DNA from 4 places in the Allobosea sp. NPDC055332 genome. Region 3 is predicted to be linked to each of the others. Evidence: predicted binding sites of a transcription regulator. Region 3 holds the regulator's gene; each other region holds the start of a gene.
The links. The regulator PhoB, encoded in region 3, activates phosphate uptake and scavenging genes when phosphate is short. The targets are predictions, from matches to a motif close to TGTCATNNANCTGTCAT.

Region 1: ACWIGM_RS01925 (UDP-2,3-diacylglucosamine diphosphatase) is a predicted target of PhoB. The motif match lies at 1,046-1,062, and genes of this name have one in related genera.
Region 2: ACWIGM_RS05775 (alkaline phosphatase) is a predicted target of PhoB. The motif match lies at 1,894-1,910, and genes of this name have one in related genera.
Region 4: ACWIGM_RS15340 (esterase-like activity of phytase family protein) is a predicted target of PhoB. The motif match lies at 1,944-1,960, and genes of this name have one in related genera.

The regions. Positions count from the first base shown of each region.
Region 1 is NZ_JBSHMO010000001.1:371,209-374,642, reverse strand. It holds gene ACWIGM_RS01935 (GNAT family N-acetyltransferase) at 1-141, opposite strand, end outside; gene ACWIGM_RS01930 (SDR family oxidoreductase) at 207-986, opposite strand; gene ACWIGM_RS01925 (UDP-2,3-diacylglucosamine diphosphatase) at 1,112-1,945, shown strand; gene ACWIGM_RS01920 (glycosyltransferase family 4 protein) at 1,945-3,042, shown strand; gene ACWIGM_RS01915 (cation:proton antiporter domain-containing protein) at 3,065-3,434, opposite strand, start outside.
Region 2 is NZ_JBSHMO010000001.1:1,116,843-1,120,276, reverse strand. It holds gene cynS (cyanase) at 1-343, shown strand, start outside; gene ACWIGM_RS05785 (glutathione S-transferase family protein) at 344-961, opposite strand; gene ACWIGM_RS05780 (class I SAM-dependent methyltransferase) at 1,116-1,751, opposite strand; gene ACWIGM_RS05775 (alkaline phosphatase) at 1,964-3,434, shown strand, end outside.
Region 3 is NZ_JBSHMO010000005.1:295,008-298,441, reverse strand. It holds gene ACWIGM_RS26915 (GcrA family cell cycle regulator) at 396-947, shown strand; gene ACWIGM_RS26910 (NUDIX hydrolase) at 1,033-1,473, shown strand; gene ACWIGM_RS26905 (YnfA family protein) at 1,488-1,808, shown strand; gene phoB (phosphate regulon transcriptional regulator PhoB) at 1,818-2,516, opposite strand; gene phoU (phosphate signaling complex protein PhoU) at 2,545-3,267, opposite strand; gene pstB (phosphate ABC transporter ATP-binding protein PstB) at 3,305-3,434, opposite strand, start outside.
Region 4 is NZ_JBSHMO010000002.1:1,404,431-1,407,864, reverse strand. It holds gene dnaJ (molecular chaperone DnaJ) at 1-158, shown strand, start outside; gene ACWIGM_RS15355 (CsbD family protein) at 217-408, opposite strand; gene ACWIGM_RS15350 (helix-turn-helix domain-containing protein) at 498-1,322, opposite strand; gene ACWIGM_RS15345 (hypothetical protein) at 1,457-1,879, shown strand; gene ACWIGM_RS15340 (esterase-like activity of phytase family protein) at 2,017-3,434, shown strand, end outside.

The sequences.
Region 1 (3,434 bases), on a different contig from region 3:
GATGGCAGCGCGCCAACTCTCGAGCGTGACGCCCGCTTCGGCGAGGCGCTCGACCGAGAAGGCGTTCTCTCGCGTCCTGCCGCGCAGGACGACGCAGGCTGGCGTGTCCTCGGGAATGGCTCGGCGATAGGCGATCGTCATCGGTCTCAGTTTGGCTCTGGGGGGTGAAAGCCGGGGCGCCCTGAGGCGTCCCGGCCAGCCTGTTGTCAGAAGTTCGTCCGGAACGAGCCGCCGTCGATCAGGAAGTTCTGGCCGGTGATGTAGCCGGCATGGGCGCTGGAAATGAAGGCGCAGAGCTTGCCGAACTCGTCGGGCGTGCCCAAGCGCCCGGCCGGGACGGCCGCGAGGCGCCGCTTCGTCGCTTCCTCGATGCTGATGCCCTGCATCTCGGCGACCTTGTTGGTCGCGGTCTTGATGCGGTCCGTATCGAACACGCCGGGCAGGATGTTGTTGATGGTGACGTTGGCATGGGCGATCTCGCGAGCCACGCCAGCGAGGAAGGCGGTGAGGCCGGCGCGGGCGGCGGAGGAGACGTCGAGCCCGGTCAGCGGGGTGAGCACGCTCGCCGAGGTGATGTTGACGATGCGGCCGAAGCGCCGCTCGATCATGCCGTCGACGACGCGCTGCACCAGCTCGAGCGGGGTCGCCATGTTCTGCGCCACGCCTTCGAGCAGTCCCTCGCGCGTCACCTCGCGGAACGGCTTGGGCGGCGGGCCGCCATTGTTGTTGACGAGGATGTCGGGGTTGGGTGCGGCGGCGAGCAGCGCATCCTGCCCAGCCTTGGTCGCGACGTCGGCGACGACGGCGATCACGGTCGCGCCAGTGCTGGCCCGAATCGCAGCGGCGGTCTCCTCCAGCGTCTTGGCGTCGCGGCCGTTGACGACGACGGTGCAGCCCGCCTCGGCCAGCGCCTGGGCGCAGCCTCGGCCCAGTCCCTTGCTGGAGGCGCAAACGATGGCCGTGCGGCCGGCGATACCCAGATCCATTGTCGTCTCCCGGAAAGGTCCGTTCCTGTGCCGGCAGGCAAAGCACGGTTTTCCCGCCGCGTCATCAAAGCGTAGTGCAAATCAGACACACGCCGGAGGCATCGCAACAGGACGGGTCGGCGGGTATGAGCGACGACAGCGACGCCAAGCAGGTTCGCAGCATCTTCATCTCGGACCTGCATCTCGGCACGCGCGGAGCCCAGGCGGATCTCGTGCTGGAGTTCCTGCGTGCCTATGACGCGCCGACGATCTATCTGGTCGGCGACATCATCGACGGCTGGCGGCTGAAGAGCGGCTGGTACTTCCCGCAATCCCACAATGACGTGGTGCAGAAGCTGCTGCGCAAGGTGCGCAAGGGCTCCAAGCTGATCTACGTTACCGGCAATCACGACGACTTCCTGCGCGATTATACCGGCCTGCAGTTCGGCGGCATCACGCTGGTCGACGACATCGTCCACGAGACCGCCGACGGCAAGCGCATGCTCGTCATCCATGGCGACCTGTTCGATCTCGTCGTGCGCAACGCCAAATGGCTCGCGCTGCTCGGCGACTGGGCCTACACGATCGCGCTCGTGCTCAATCACGGCATCAACAAGGTCCGCCGCGTCCTTCGCCTGCCGCATTGGTCGCTCTCGGCCTGGGCCAAGCACAAGGTCAAGAACGCCGTGAACTATATCGGCGAGTTCGAGCAGTGCCTCGCCGACGAGGCGCGCCGGCACAAGGCCGACGGCGTGATCTGCGGCCACATCCACCATGCCGCCCAGCGCGACATCGACGGGCTGACCTATATCAACACCGGTGACTGGGTCGAAAGCTGCACGGCGGTGGTCGAGCACGACGATGGCCGCTTCGAGATCGTGCGCTGGCCACAGCACCGGCTGAGGGGCGAGAAGCCGGCTCTGCCGGCTCCGACGACGGCCCGCCCTGCGCCAGTGCCGAGCCTCGTCGAGGCGGCGTGATGCGCGTCCTGATCGCGACGGACGCCTGGCGCCCGCAGATCAACGGCGTGGTGCGCTCGCTGGAGCGGATGGTCGAGGCGGCGCCGGAATTCGGCGTCACCCCGCAGATGCTGACGCCGGAAGGCTTCTGGCAGGTCGGCCTGCCGTCTTATCCCGACATCCGCATCGCCCTGGCGACGCGCCGGCACATCGCCAAACGCATCGCCGAGTTCGGCCCCGACCATATCCATATCGCGACGGAAGGGCCGATCGGCTGGCTGACGCGGGCCGTCTGCCTCGCCCAGAAGCGGACCTTCACCACGAGCTACCACACCCGCTTCCCGCAATATGTCGCGGCGCGCTGGCCGATCCCCGAGAGCTGGAGCTATCGTTTCCTGCGCCGCTTTCACGGACCGGCAGCCGGCGTGATGGTTTCGACCGCCACGGTCGAGGCGGAGCTGCACGCCCATGGCTTCGAGCGCATATTGCGATGGGGGCGCGGCGTCGATCTCTCGCTGTTCCATCCGCGGACCGAGAGCGTGCTCGACCTGCCGCGGCCGATCTTCCTCAGCGTCGGCCGGGTTGCGGTCGAGAAGAACCTCGAGGCCTTCCTGTCGCTGCGGCTGCCCGGCAGCAAGGTCGTGGTCGGTGACGGGCCGGCCCGTGCCGACCTCAAGCGCGCCTTCCCCGAGGCGCATTTCCTTGGCGCGCGCGAGGGCGAGGAGCTGGCGGCGATCTATGCCTCCTCCGACGTCTTCGTCTTCCCGAGCCTGACCGACACCTTCGGCATCGTGCTGCTGGAGGCGGCGGCGAGCGGGCTGCCCGTCGCGGCCTTCCCGGTGCAGGGGCCGAGCGACGTCTTCGCCGGCAGCGAGGCGGCGGTGCTGCACGAGGATCTACGCCAGGCCGCGCTCTCGGCCCTGCGACTGCCGCGCCAGGCCGGGCTCGAACTCGCCCAGCGTCACAGCTGGCACAGCAGTGCCGAGCAGTTCTACGGCCACATGCGTCGCGCGATGCAGGCAGCAGCCGCAGGCAAGGCGGTACGGCCCGAATTGGCGCCGGCTTCGACGACGCTATCCGTAAGGCTGGAGCCGGCGGAGCGGAAGGAATTCGCCTAGAATTCGGGTCAGGCGCGCGGTGTCACAGCCGCCGTGACCGCTTATGCCGCGGCAGTGCCGGCTGCGGCGCGCTCGCCGGCTTGAGCTCGCTGCGGAAGTCGTCGCGGCGCTGGTGGACTGAGGCGATGACGAGGCCCATCGGCACGCCGAGGCCGACCAGCGCCGCTTCCGACAATTGCAGGCTGGCCTCGATCGTCTCCGGCACGGCGTCGTTGACGCCAAGCTCGTAGAGATGCCGCGCATGCTTGGCGTCGCGAGCACGAGCGACGATGATGAGGTCCTGCCGCACGCCGCGCGCCGCCGCGACGATCTCGTCGACGGCACGGGGATTGTCGATGGTGACGATCAGCGCGGTCGCCTCCTCGAGGCCGCAGAGCCGCAGGAAATCCGTT
Region 2 (3,434 bases), on a different contig from region 3:
GCTCGCCGAGAAGGCGGCAGCGCTGTTCGGCCTGTCGGAGGCCGAGAAGCGCATGCTGAACGAGGTGCCGTATCGCGGCACCGGTACGCCGATGCCGCCGACCGATCCGCTGATCTACCGCTTCTACGAGATGGTGATGGTCAACGGCCCCGCCTGGAAGGCGCTGATCGAGGAAGAGTTCGGCGACGGCATCATGTCGGCGATCGACTTCAACATCGCCTTCGAACGCGAGCCGAACCCCAAAGGCGATCGGGTCAGGATCAGCATGTCGGGCAAGTTCCTGCCGTACAAATATTACGGCAACGAGCAGGGCATCCCCGACTACGGCTTCAAGGAAGACTGATCAGGGCACCTGGCCGGGCTCGAGCGTGCCGTCCTTCTGCAGGGTCCGCTGCAGCCCCGGCCGCTCCATCATCCGGCCCATATAGGCCTCGAACACCGGCAGGCGCGGCAGCACGCCGACGATGTTCATGCCGAAATGGATGCCGGCGCCGAGCTGGGTGTCGGCGGCGGTGAAGCGCTCGCCGGCGGCGTAGGGGTGCTCGCCGAGCTTCCTCGCGAGATTGGCGACCGTGTCGGCATGGGAGCCGAAGGAGAAGCCGCGCGCCTCGTATTTGAACTTGTGGATCGAGGTCGCGATGATCGGGTCGAGCACAGCGTCGGTATAGACCAGCGAGGTCAGGAAGGCCGGGCGGTTGGCATCGCCTACGGCCGGCGCCAGCCCAACCTCGGGGAACTGCTCGGTGAGATAGAGGCAGATCGCGGCGCGTTCGGTGACGGTGGTGCCGTCATGGACGATCGCCGGCACCTTCTTGTGCGGCTGGATGGCGCGATAGCTTTCCGGCGGGCCGCCTTCGGCGCGGATGTCGACGATTTCCATCTCATAGGGCTGGCCGAGTTCCTCGAGCAGCCACAGGATCGAGAAGGAGCGCGACTGCGGCGAGTGGTAGAAGGTCAGCATGGCGGTGTCCCTTTCGGCGTTTCCTCAAGCGGTGGACGGGCTGATAAGGACGTTGGGTGTCAGCAGTTGTCAGGATGAAGCTTACGCTTGACCGACCCGTCTGGATTGAAACGCGAGTGCGTGGGGATTGCTCCCTTCGACCCCGGCCGCACCCCTATGCCTTGCGCGCCATGATGAAAGGCCGGCTGTCCTTGCCTTTGCTCGCGTGCCGTTCCGTGCCCAGGATCTCGAAGCCCGCCGCGGCGATGAGACCGCTCAGCTCCTGCGCATTGAAGACGCCGGCATAGGGCGCCTTGCCGATGATCTGCATGAGCGGCAGGGCGAGCCGGATCAGCGGATTCATGTCGCCGAGGCAGGGCGTCTTGGAGATGAACACACCGCCGGGCGCGAGCAGGGCATGGATGCTGCGCAGCGTGCCGGTGAGGTCGCGGACCAGATGGAGATAGTTGAAGCCGAGAACTATATCGAACCGCGCGGCTTCGGAAGCGAGCGCCTCGGCGGTTGCGGCGCGAAAGGCGAGGGCCGCGATCGGGCTCGCAGCGAGCTTCTCCTGCGCGATGGCGATCATGCCGGCGGAGATGTCCGTCCCGAGATAGCTATCGACCCCGCCCGCCAGCCGCAGCGCCGTCGTGCCGGTTCCGCAGCCAAGTTCGAGCACGCTGTCGTCCGGCTTCAACAGCCCGCTCGTCCGCTCCAGCGTGCGCTCGTATCCGGCCTGGTCCGAGATCTGCGACCTGGCGTAGCTCTTCGAGGACTTGTCCCAGAAACGGGCATCGCTCGCGGTGCTCATGCTGCATCTCCCCTTCGCGATGCGGGCGTAGCACAGGCGCTGTTACAGTTCGTTGCCGCTATGCGACTGGCAGGTTCGAAATTCCAGGCCACCGACTCGACAATAATGAAGTGTTATAACGTACCATTTTGACTGAAACCGCAGTAATCATACTGTCATCTAGCACTCCTAACGCTCCGGCGACCGAGCTTTCCCATGGGGCGGAGAAGATCATGCAGAAGCGAACCTGGCTGATGGCGGCGGCGATGCTCGCCAGCGTGGCGCCGGCAACGGCACAGACCATCTACCCGCTGACCCGCGCCGAAATCCTCGAAGGCTCGCGCTTCGATTTCAAGGTCGAGTTCCCCAACGCGCCGACATCGGCCGACGTCAAGGTCACGATCAACGGCAAGCCCGTCGCCGAGGCCTTCGGCCGCGAGGTCCAGTTCGTCCAGAACGAGGAAGGCCAGAAGCATTCGGCGCTCTGGCTGCGCGGCGCACAATTGCCGGCCGGCCAATATGTCGTCGAGGCGACGCAGGGCAACGACAAGGCGACCGTCAACTGGACCGTCTACGCGACCGGTGAGCGCAAGGCCAAGAACGTCATCCTCTTCGTCGGCGACGGCCTCTCGGTCGCGCACCGCACCGCGGCGCGCATTCTGTCGAAGGGCTGGGAGCAGGGCCTCTATGGCGGCGAGCTCGCCATCGACGACATGCCGAACATGGCGCTGATCTCGACCTCGGGCACCGACTCGATCGTCACCGACAGCGCCAACTCCGCCAGCGCCTACACCACCGGCCACAAATCCTGTGTCAACGCGCTCGGTATCTACTGCGCCAAGAACGCCCTGACCCTCGACCATCCCAAGGTCGAGACGATCTCCGAGGTGATCAAGCGCAAGCGTGCCGGCATGGCGATCGGCGTCGTCACCAATTCCGAGATCGAGGACGCGACCCCGGCCGCGATGGTCGCCCATACCCGCCGCCGCTCGGATTTCAACGACATCGTCAAGATGTTCTTCGACGTGCAGCCCGACGTGATCATGGGCGGTGGCTCGCCGAACTTCCTGCCGAAGTCGACCCCGGGCACCAAGCGCACCGACGATCTCGACTTCATCGCCAAGTTCAAGGAAGCGGGCTATGCGCTCGCCACCACCAAGACCGAGATGAACGCCGCGGTTTCCGGTGGCGCCAAGAAGATGCTCGGCCTCTACAACACCTCGAACATCGACGGCGCCTTCGACTTGCGCCTCGCCAAGAAGGGCTCGATCTCGAAGTTCCCCGATCAGCCCGACGTGGTCGAGCAGACCAAGGCCGCGATCGAGATGCTCAAGGGCGCCCAGGACGGCTTCTTCCTGATGGTGGAATCGGCCCGCATCGACAAATACAGCCACTCGCTCGACTGGGAGCGCGCGGTGTTCGACACGATCATGCTCGACAACGCCGTCAAGGCCGCCAAGGACTTCGCCGGCGATCGCAACGACACGCTGATCATCGTCGTGCCCGACCACGCCCATCCGATCTCGATCATCGGCACCTATGACGATGATCGTCCCGGCCAGCTGCTGCGCGACAAGCTCGGCACCTACAACGAGTCGCTGCCGCCGAATTACGGCCCGCGTGACGCGGACGGCTACCCGACCAAGGTCGACACCTCGCGTCGCCTCGCCGTCGCCTTCGGCAGCTACCCGGACACCTGCGACA
Region 3 (3,434 bases):
CAAGCCGCATCGAAGGAAAATCCCGATCGCTCAAAAACATAAGCGCCGCCCTTGGGGGCGGCTGCGTGATGCGACTATGCAAAACCGGCCCCGCCCTGTCAATTGCGCCTGCCCTCGCGGCAGCGTTGCCAATTAGACTCACCGGCCGGCCGTCTGCAGCGATTGGCTGGGGAAAAGCCGAATTAGGATTCGGCGACTCTTGTGGCTGAGTCAGGCCATCTTGTATGGTCTTTCTCGTCAGATACGACATCTCGTGCGGCGTCTCCAGTATCGTCAGTTCCGGGCGTAACGGCTTCCGTTTAGCGACGGGCGCTGCCGGTATCGGATTCCGCCATGATCTCTCCCTATGCCGCGCCGGCTTGCTGGCGGGGCATAACGAAGACAGGTGCAATTCCATGACCGAAGCCGGAGCCTGGACCGACGAACGCGTCGAACTGCTCAAGAAGCTCTGGAATGACGGCCTGAGCGCGAGCCAGATCGCCGCCGAGCTCGGCAATGTCACGCGCAATGCCGTTATCGGCAAGGTGCATCGCCTTGGCCTCTCCGGCCGGGCCAAGAGCCCGGGGTCGGCCACGCCACGCCCGCGCAAGCCCGCTGCCCGTCCGCCGAGCCACCCGGCCGGTCATCACAGCAATGGCGGCGCCGGGCTGACCCGTGGCAACACGGCGCTCGCCCCGCAATTTTCGCCCGAGATCGAAGCCGAGGCGCAGGTCGCGCGCGCGCCAGCCCCATCCGAGGACGTGGTCGTGCCGTTCTCCGAGCGGGTCACCATCATGGAGCTGCGCGAATACATGTGCCGCTGGCCGATGGGCGACCCGACCTCGCCGGAGTTCCGCTTCTGCGGCGGCCGCAGCGCGACCGGCCTGCCCTATTGCGCCTATCACGCCCGTATCGCCTACCAGCCGGCGGCCGACCGCCGCCGCGACCGCAAGGCCATCCGCGCGTAACGACGCCTCTCGATAAAAAGGTTACAGAAGCCGGCCTTTGGGCCGGCTTTTTTGTCGTCGGACAGGCTTGATGCATGAGGCATCCATGGACACCGCCGCCGCTCACCCGATCGAGTATGCATGTGCCCTGCCGATCAAGGAGGGGCTGCTCCTGCTGGGACTGAGATCGCCACATCGCCGGAACCGGCCGTCCTGCTGGGACACGGTCGGCGGTCACGTCGAGCCGGGCGAGACCGCCGAGGCGGCCCTAGTCCGCGAACTCCAAGAGGAAATCGGCATCACACCGACGGGTTTCCGCCACTTCGAGACCATCGAGACGACCGAGACGGACGGCATCACACCCGCGCTCTGGCACCTGTTCACGGTGAGCCAGTGGACCGGCCGTGCGCCTGAGATCACCAATGACGAGCACAGCGAAATCCGCTGGTTCTGCTTCGATGAGGCCCAATCGCTGACACCGCTGGCATCGGAGGCCTATCGTCCGGCGTTCGCCCGGCTGGCCGAGGCCTTCGGGCCAGGCTGGTAATCGGACAGGCGCGCATGACGACATTCGCGATCTATCTCGGCGCGGCGCTGGCGGAGATCGCCGGCTGCTTCGCCTTCTGGGCCTGGCTGAAGCTGGACAAACCGGTCTGGTGGCTGCTGCCGGGCCTGATCCTGCTCGCGATCTTCGCCTGGCTGCTGACCCTGGTCGACAGCCCCGCCGCCGGGCGCGCTTTCGCCGCCTATGGCGGCGTCTACATCGTGGCGTCGCTGGCCTGGATGACGCTGGTCGAGAAGGTCCCGCCGGACCGCTACGATCTGGCTGGCGCAGCGCTCTGCCTCGCCGGCGCAGCGATCATCGTCGCCGCACCGCGCTGACGAAAACCGTCAGCCGCGCGCAAAAGTCTCGTCGAAGGCATAGCCGGCGCCACGCACGGTGCGCAGCGGATCCTTGGAATTGGCCGGGGTGATCGCCTTGCGCAGCCGCCCGACATGGACGTCGACGGTGCGCTCGTCGATGTAGACGTCGCGCCCCCAGACGGCGTCCAGCAGTTGCGCCCGCGAATAGACCCGGCCCGGCGCCTGCATCAGGAATTCGAGCAGGCGGAACTCGGTCGGGCCGAGATGCAATTCGGCGCCGGCGCGGCGGACGCGCCGCGTCGTGCGGTCGAGTTCGAGATCGCCGGCGGCGAGCAGGCCGGCGACATGGCCGGGCTTGGCGCGGCGCAGCAGCGCCTGGATGCGGGCGATCAGCTCGGGCAGCGAGAACGGCTTGACGACATAATCGTCGGCACCGGTGGCGAGGCCGCGCACACGTTCGGTCTCCTCGCCGCGGGCGGTCAGCATGATGATCGGCACGCGCTCTGTGTCACGGCGCGTGCGCAGGCGCCGGCAGAGCTCGATGCCGGAAAGGCCGGGCAACATCCAGTCGAGCAGGACGAGATCCGGCGTATGGTCGCGCAGATGCAATTCGGCGTCATCTCCGCGCGCCACGCTATCGACCTCGAAGCCCTCGGCCTCGAGATTGTAGCGCAGGAGCAGGGTGAGCGGCTCCTCGTCCTCGACGATCAGGATGCGTGCGGGCATGTCAGCGTCCGTTCAAGCGCCCGCCGGTTCAGCCATTGGCTGCCGGCAGGTCGACGAGGATGTTGGTGGTGTCGAGCTTCGGCCGGCTTTCATCCATGGACTGGCCGGTGACGAGGTAATGGATGGTCTCGGCGATATTGGTGGTGTGGTCGCCGATGCGCTCGACATTCTTGGCGCAGAACAGCAAGTGCGTGCAGAAGGTGATGTTACGCGGATCTTCCATCATATAGGTCAGAAGCTCGCGGAACAGCGAGGTGTAGAGCGCGTCGATCTCGTCGTCGCGGCGCCAGACTTCCATCGCCTTCTGCTCGTTGCTGGCGGCATAGGCGTCGAGCACGTCCTTGAGCTGGGCCTGGACCAGGCGGCTCATATGCTCGAGGCCGACGACAGCGCGATGCGGCGGCGAGAACTGTCCGGAGATCGCGACGGCGCGCTTGGCGATGTTCTTGGCGAGGTCGCCGACGCGCTCGATGTCGGCGGCGATGCGGATCGCCGAGATCAGCTCGCGCAGATCGTTCGCCAGCGGCTGACGCCGGGCGATGGTCAGGACGGCCTTCTCCTCGACCTCGCGCTGGAGGTTGTCGAGACGCTGGTCGGCACTGATGATCTTCTGGGCAAGCGCGGTGTCACGGCGGACCAGCGCGACGGTGGAGTCGCCGAGCATGCGCTCGGACATGCCGCCCATCTCGGCGAGGCTGCGGCGCAGGCCTTCGAGATCGGCGTCGTAGGAGCGGACGATATGGTCGGACATCGGGGCGTATCCTTTGGAGCTGGCCGACGCTGAGGACTCAGCCGAAGCGGCCGGTGACGTAGTCCTGCGTCTGCTTCTTGTGCGGGTTCATGAAGATGGTGTTGGTCGCGTCGAACTCGATGACCTCACCGAGATACATGAAGGCGGTGTACTGCGAGATGCGCGCC
Region 4 (3,434 bases), on a different contig from region 3:
TCCAGGTCCTGGTCGAGACGCCGCAGAAGCTGACCGCCCGCCAGCGCGAACTGCTGATGGAGTTCGAGCGCGAGAGCTCGGGCGCAACCCATCCCGAGACCGCCGGCTTCTTCGGCCGGGTCAAGGATTTCCTCGGCGGCCTCGGCGGGTCCGCCTGAGACGAAAAACGGGCGCCTCACGGCGCCCGTCCCGTTTGATCGGAGGCCGACCCGCAGGTCAGGCCTTGTCGACCACTTTCTTGACCGCGTCCTTGGCCTTGCCGACAGCCTGCTGGGCCTCGCCCTTGCGCTCCTGCGCGATGCCCTCGGCCTGCAGCCCGGGCTTGTTCAGCGCCTTGCCGGCGGCCTGCTTGACGTTGCCGGCGGCTTCATTGGCCATGCCCTTGATCTTGTCGGTCGTGCTGCCCATGGACGTTTTCCTTTCAGAGTGATCCGTGATCGGCGCCTCGGCGCCGGTTCGGATGGGAGAACGTCACGGCCCGGCTTTGGTTCCGTCCATCAGGAGGCGGGCGCAACGCTCGCCGCGATCGCCCGTAGCGCCTGACCTGTCGCTTCGTCGGCCGGAAAGAAGGTCTCCAGCGCCAGCTCGGACAAGGTGACGTCGACCGGCGTGCCGAACACGGTCGTGGTCGAGATCAGCGACAGCACGGTCTCGCCCAGCCGCAGCTTCAGGGGCACGACGATCGGCGGCTCCGCCTCCTCCTGCGCTTTGCCCCTGCCCGTAGGCGCAGCCGGAACGGGATAGCTCAGCAATTCGGTCAGGAGCTCGGCGAGCAGCGGATCGGCAGTGGCACGAATCTGCTGGCGTAGCCTTGCGATCAGGTGGCCGCGCCACTCCGTAAGATTGACAATCGCCGGGGCGAGCCCGCGCGGATGCAGGCTGAGCCGAAGCACGTTAACGGGGGGGCGCAGAAGGTCGGCATCCTCGACGACCGCGAGCATCGGTGCGATCATCCTGTTTGCCGCGAGCAGGGTCCAGTGCCGGTCGACGGCGACGGCGGGGTAGGGCTCGTGCCCTTTGAGCAGGAGGTCGATCGCGCCGCGCGCTGCCTGGAGGCTCGGATCCTCCAGCGAGCGTTCGAGATAGACCGGTGCGTAACCGGCGGCGAGCAGGAGCGCGTTGCGCTCGCGCAGCGGCACGCCGAGATGCTCGGCGAGCAGCAGGACCATGTCACGGCTCGGGACCGAGCGGCCGCTCTCGACGAAGCTGAGATGCTTCTGCGAGATCTCGGCTTCGAGCGCGAGGTCGAGTTGGCTGAGACGGCGCAGCTGGCGCCAGTCGCGGATGAGATGCCCGATCGTGGGCTGCTGGTGCTTGTTCATGGCAGGCAAGCTAGCCGCGGACGGGCTGTCGTCCAATTACCTCTGGCTTAATCGACCGGCCGCCGGGCTTTCGTCAGCATGGCCTCCATCAGCAACCGCTGCCCGACGACAGGGCGGCCGATCGGAGAACAGCCATGGCCTTCATCCAGTCCTCGCGTTTCCTGCGCAATGCCCTCGCCCTCGACGCTGCCGCTTGCGCCGCGACCGGCCTGCTGCTCAGTGTTGGCGCCGGCGCGCTCTCCGGGCTTCTCGGCTTCCCGGCGGAATTCCTGCGCGGCGCCGGCCTCGTGCTGCTGCCTTGCGCTGCCGCGCTGGCGTTCTTCGCCAGCCGGACGCGCCTGCCGCGACTCGCAATCTACGCCGTGATCGGCGTCAACATCCTCTGGGTCGCCGACAGCGTGCTGATCCTGGTCGCCGGCTGGTTCGCGCCGACCACGCTCGGCATCGCCTTCGTCCTGGCCCAGGCCGTGGCGGTCGCCGTCGTTACCGAGCTCGAAGTGATCGGCCTGAAGAAGTCGGTTTCCGATATCGCCGGAGCCGAAGCCACGCTGCGCTGACCAGCCTCTTTCCCCAATCACGCCGCTGCGGCTCCCCCGCGGCGGCGTTTGCTTTGCGACGGCTTGTCACGAAACTGTCGTCTGTGCTCACTAGCCGGAAGGCCTGCCTCCCCACCCTGCGGAACAGGACCGTCCCAATGCGCAAACCCCTTGTCCTTGCGGCTCTCGCGACGCTCCTCGCCGGCGGCACGGCGCTGGCCGAGCCGAACTTCAACCGCATCGCCACCTTCCAGGTGCCGCTGAACCTGCCAGCTGATCGCGATCCGTCGAAGAAGACGGTGTCCGAGATCATCGCCGCCAACGAGGCCGGCACCTTGCTCGCCTATACCGACGCCGAGCAGAAGGCGATCGGTCTGATCAACATCACCACCGCCAATGCGCCCAAGCCTGCCGGCTTCATCCCGGTTGGCGGTGAGCCGACCTCGGTCGTCATCCTCGGCGAGCGCGCCTTCGCCGTCGTCGTCAGCTCCGGCGACAACTTCAAGGAACCGGCCGGCCATCTCGCCACCATCGACCTCAGGACGAAGCAGGTCTCGGCCAAATGCGAGCTCGGCGGCCAGCCGGATTCGATCACGCTGACCAAGGACAAGGGCAAGCTCGCCATCGTCATCGAGAACGAGCGCGATGAAAAGCTGAACAAGGGCGACCTGCCGCAGCTCCCAGCCGGTAATCTCACCCTCATCGGCATCAAGGACGGCGAGGCTGACTGCGCCACAAGGCAGATCGTCGATCTCACCGGCATCGCCGCGGTCGAGCCGACCGATCCGGAGCCGGAATTCGTCGACGTCAACCAGGACGGCCTCGCCGTGGTGACGCTGCAGGAGAACAACCATCTTGCCGTGGTCGATACGAAGACCGGCAAGCTCGTCGCGCATTTCCCGGCCGGCACCGTCGACCTCAAGGCCATCGACAAGACCCGCGACGGCCAGATCAAGCCGACCGAGGAGTTGAAGGGCGTTCCGCGCGAGCCCGATGCGGTGCGCTGGCTCGATAATGACCGCTTCGTCACCGCCAATGAGGGTGACTGGAAGGGCGGCTCGCGCGGCTTCACGATCTTCCGCAAGGACGGCACGGTCGAGTTCGATTCCGGCAACATGGTCGACCACATCGCCATCCGCCTCGGCCATTATCCCGAGCGCCGCTCGGCCGCCAAGGGCAGCGAGCCGGAGGGGATCGAGGTCGGCACCTATCATGGCGAGCGCCTGTTCTTCGTCGGGCTCGAGCGCGCCTCGCTCGTCCTCGTCTTCAAGGACGAGGGGTCGGGCAAGGCTCCGCGCTTCCTGCAGGCCTTGCCGAGCGGCATCGCGCCGGAGGGGCTGCTCGCCATCCCGCAGCGCAATCTCTTCGTCAGCGCCTCCGAGGCTGACCTTGGCGAGAAGGGCGGGCCGCGCTCGGCCGTGACGATCTACGAGCGCAGCGAGGGCCCGGCCACCTACCCGACCATCGTCTCGGCCGATGTCGACGGCGCCCCGCTCGGCTGGGGTGCACTCTCGGGTCTCGCCGCCCATCCCGAATTGCCGGGCCGGCTCTTCAGCGTCACCGACAGCGCCTATAC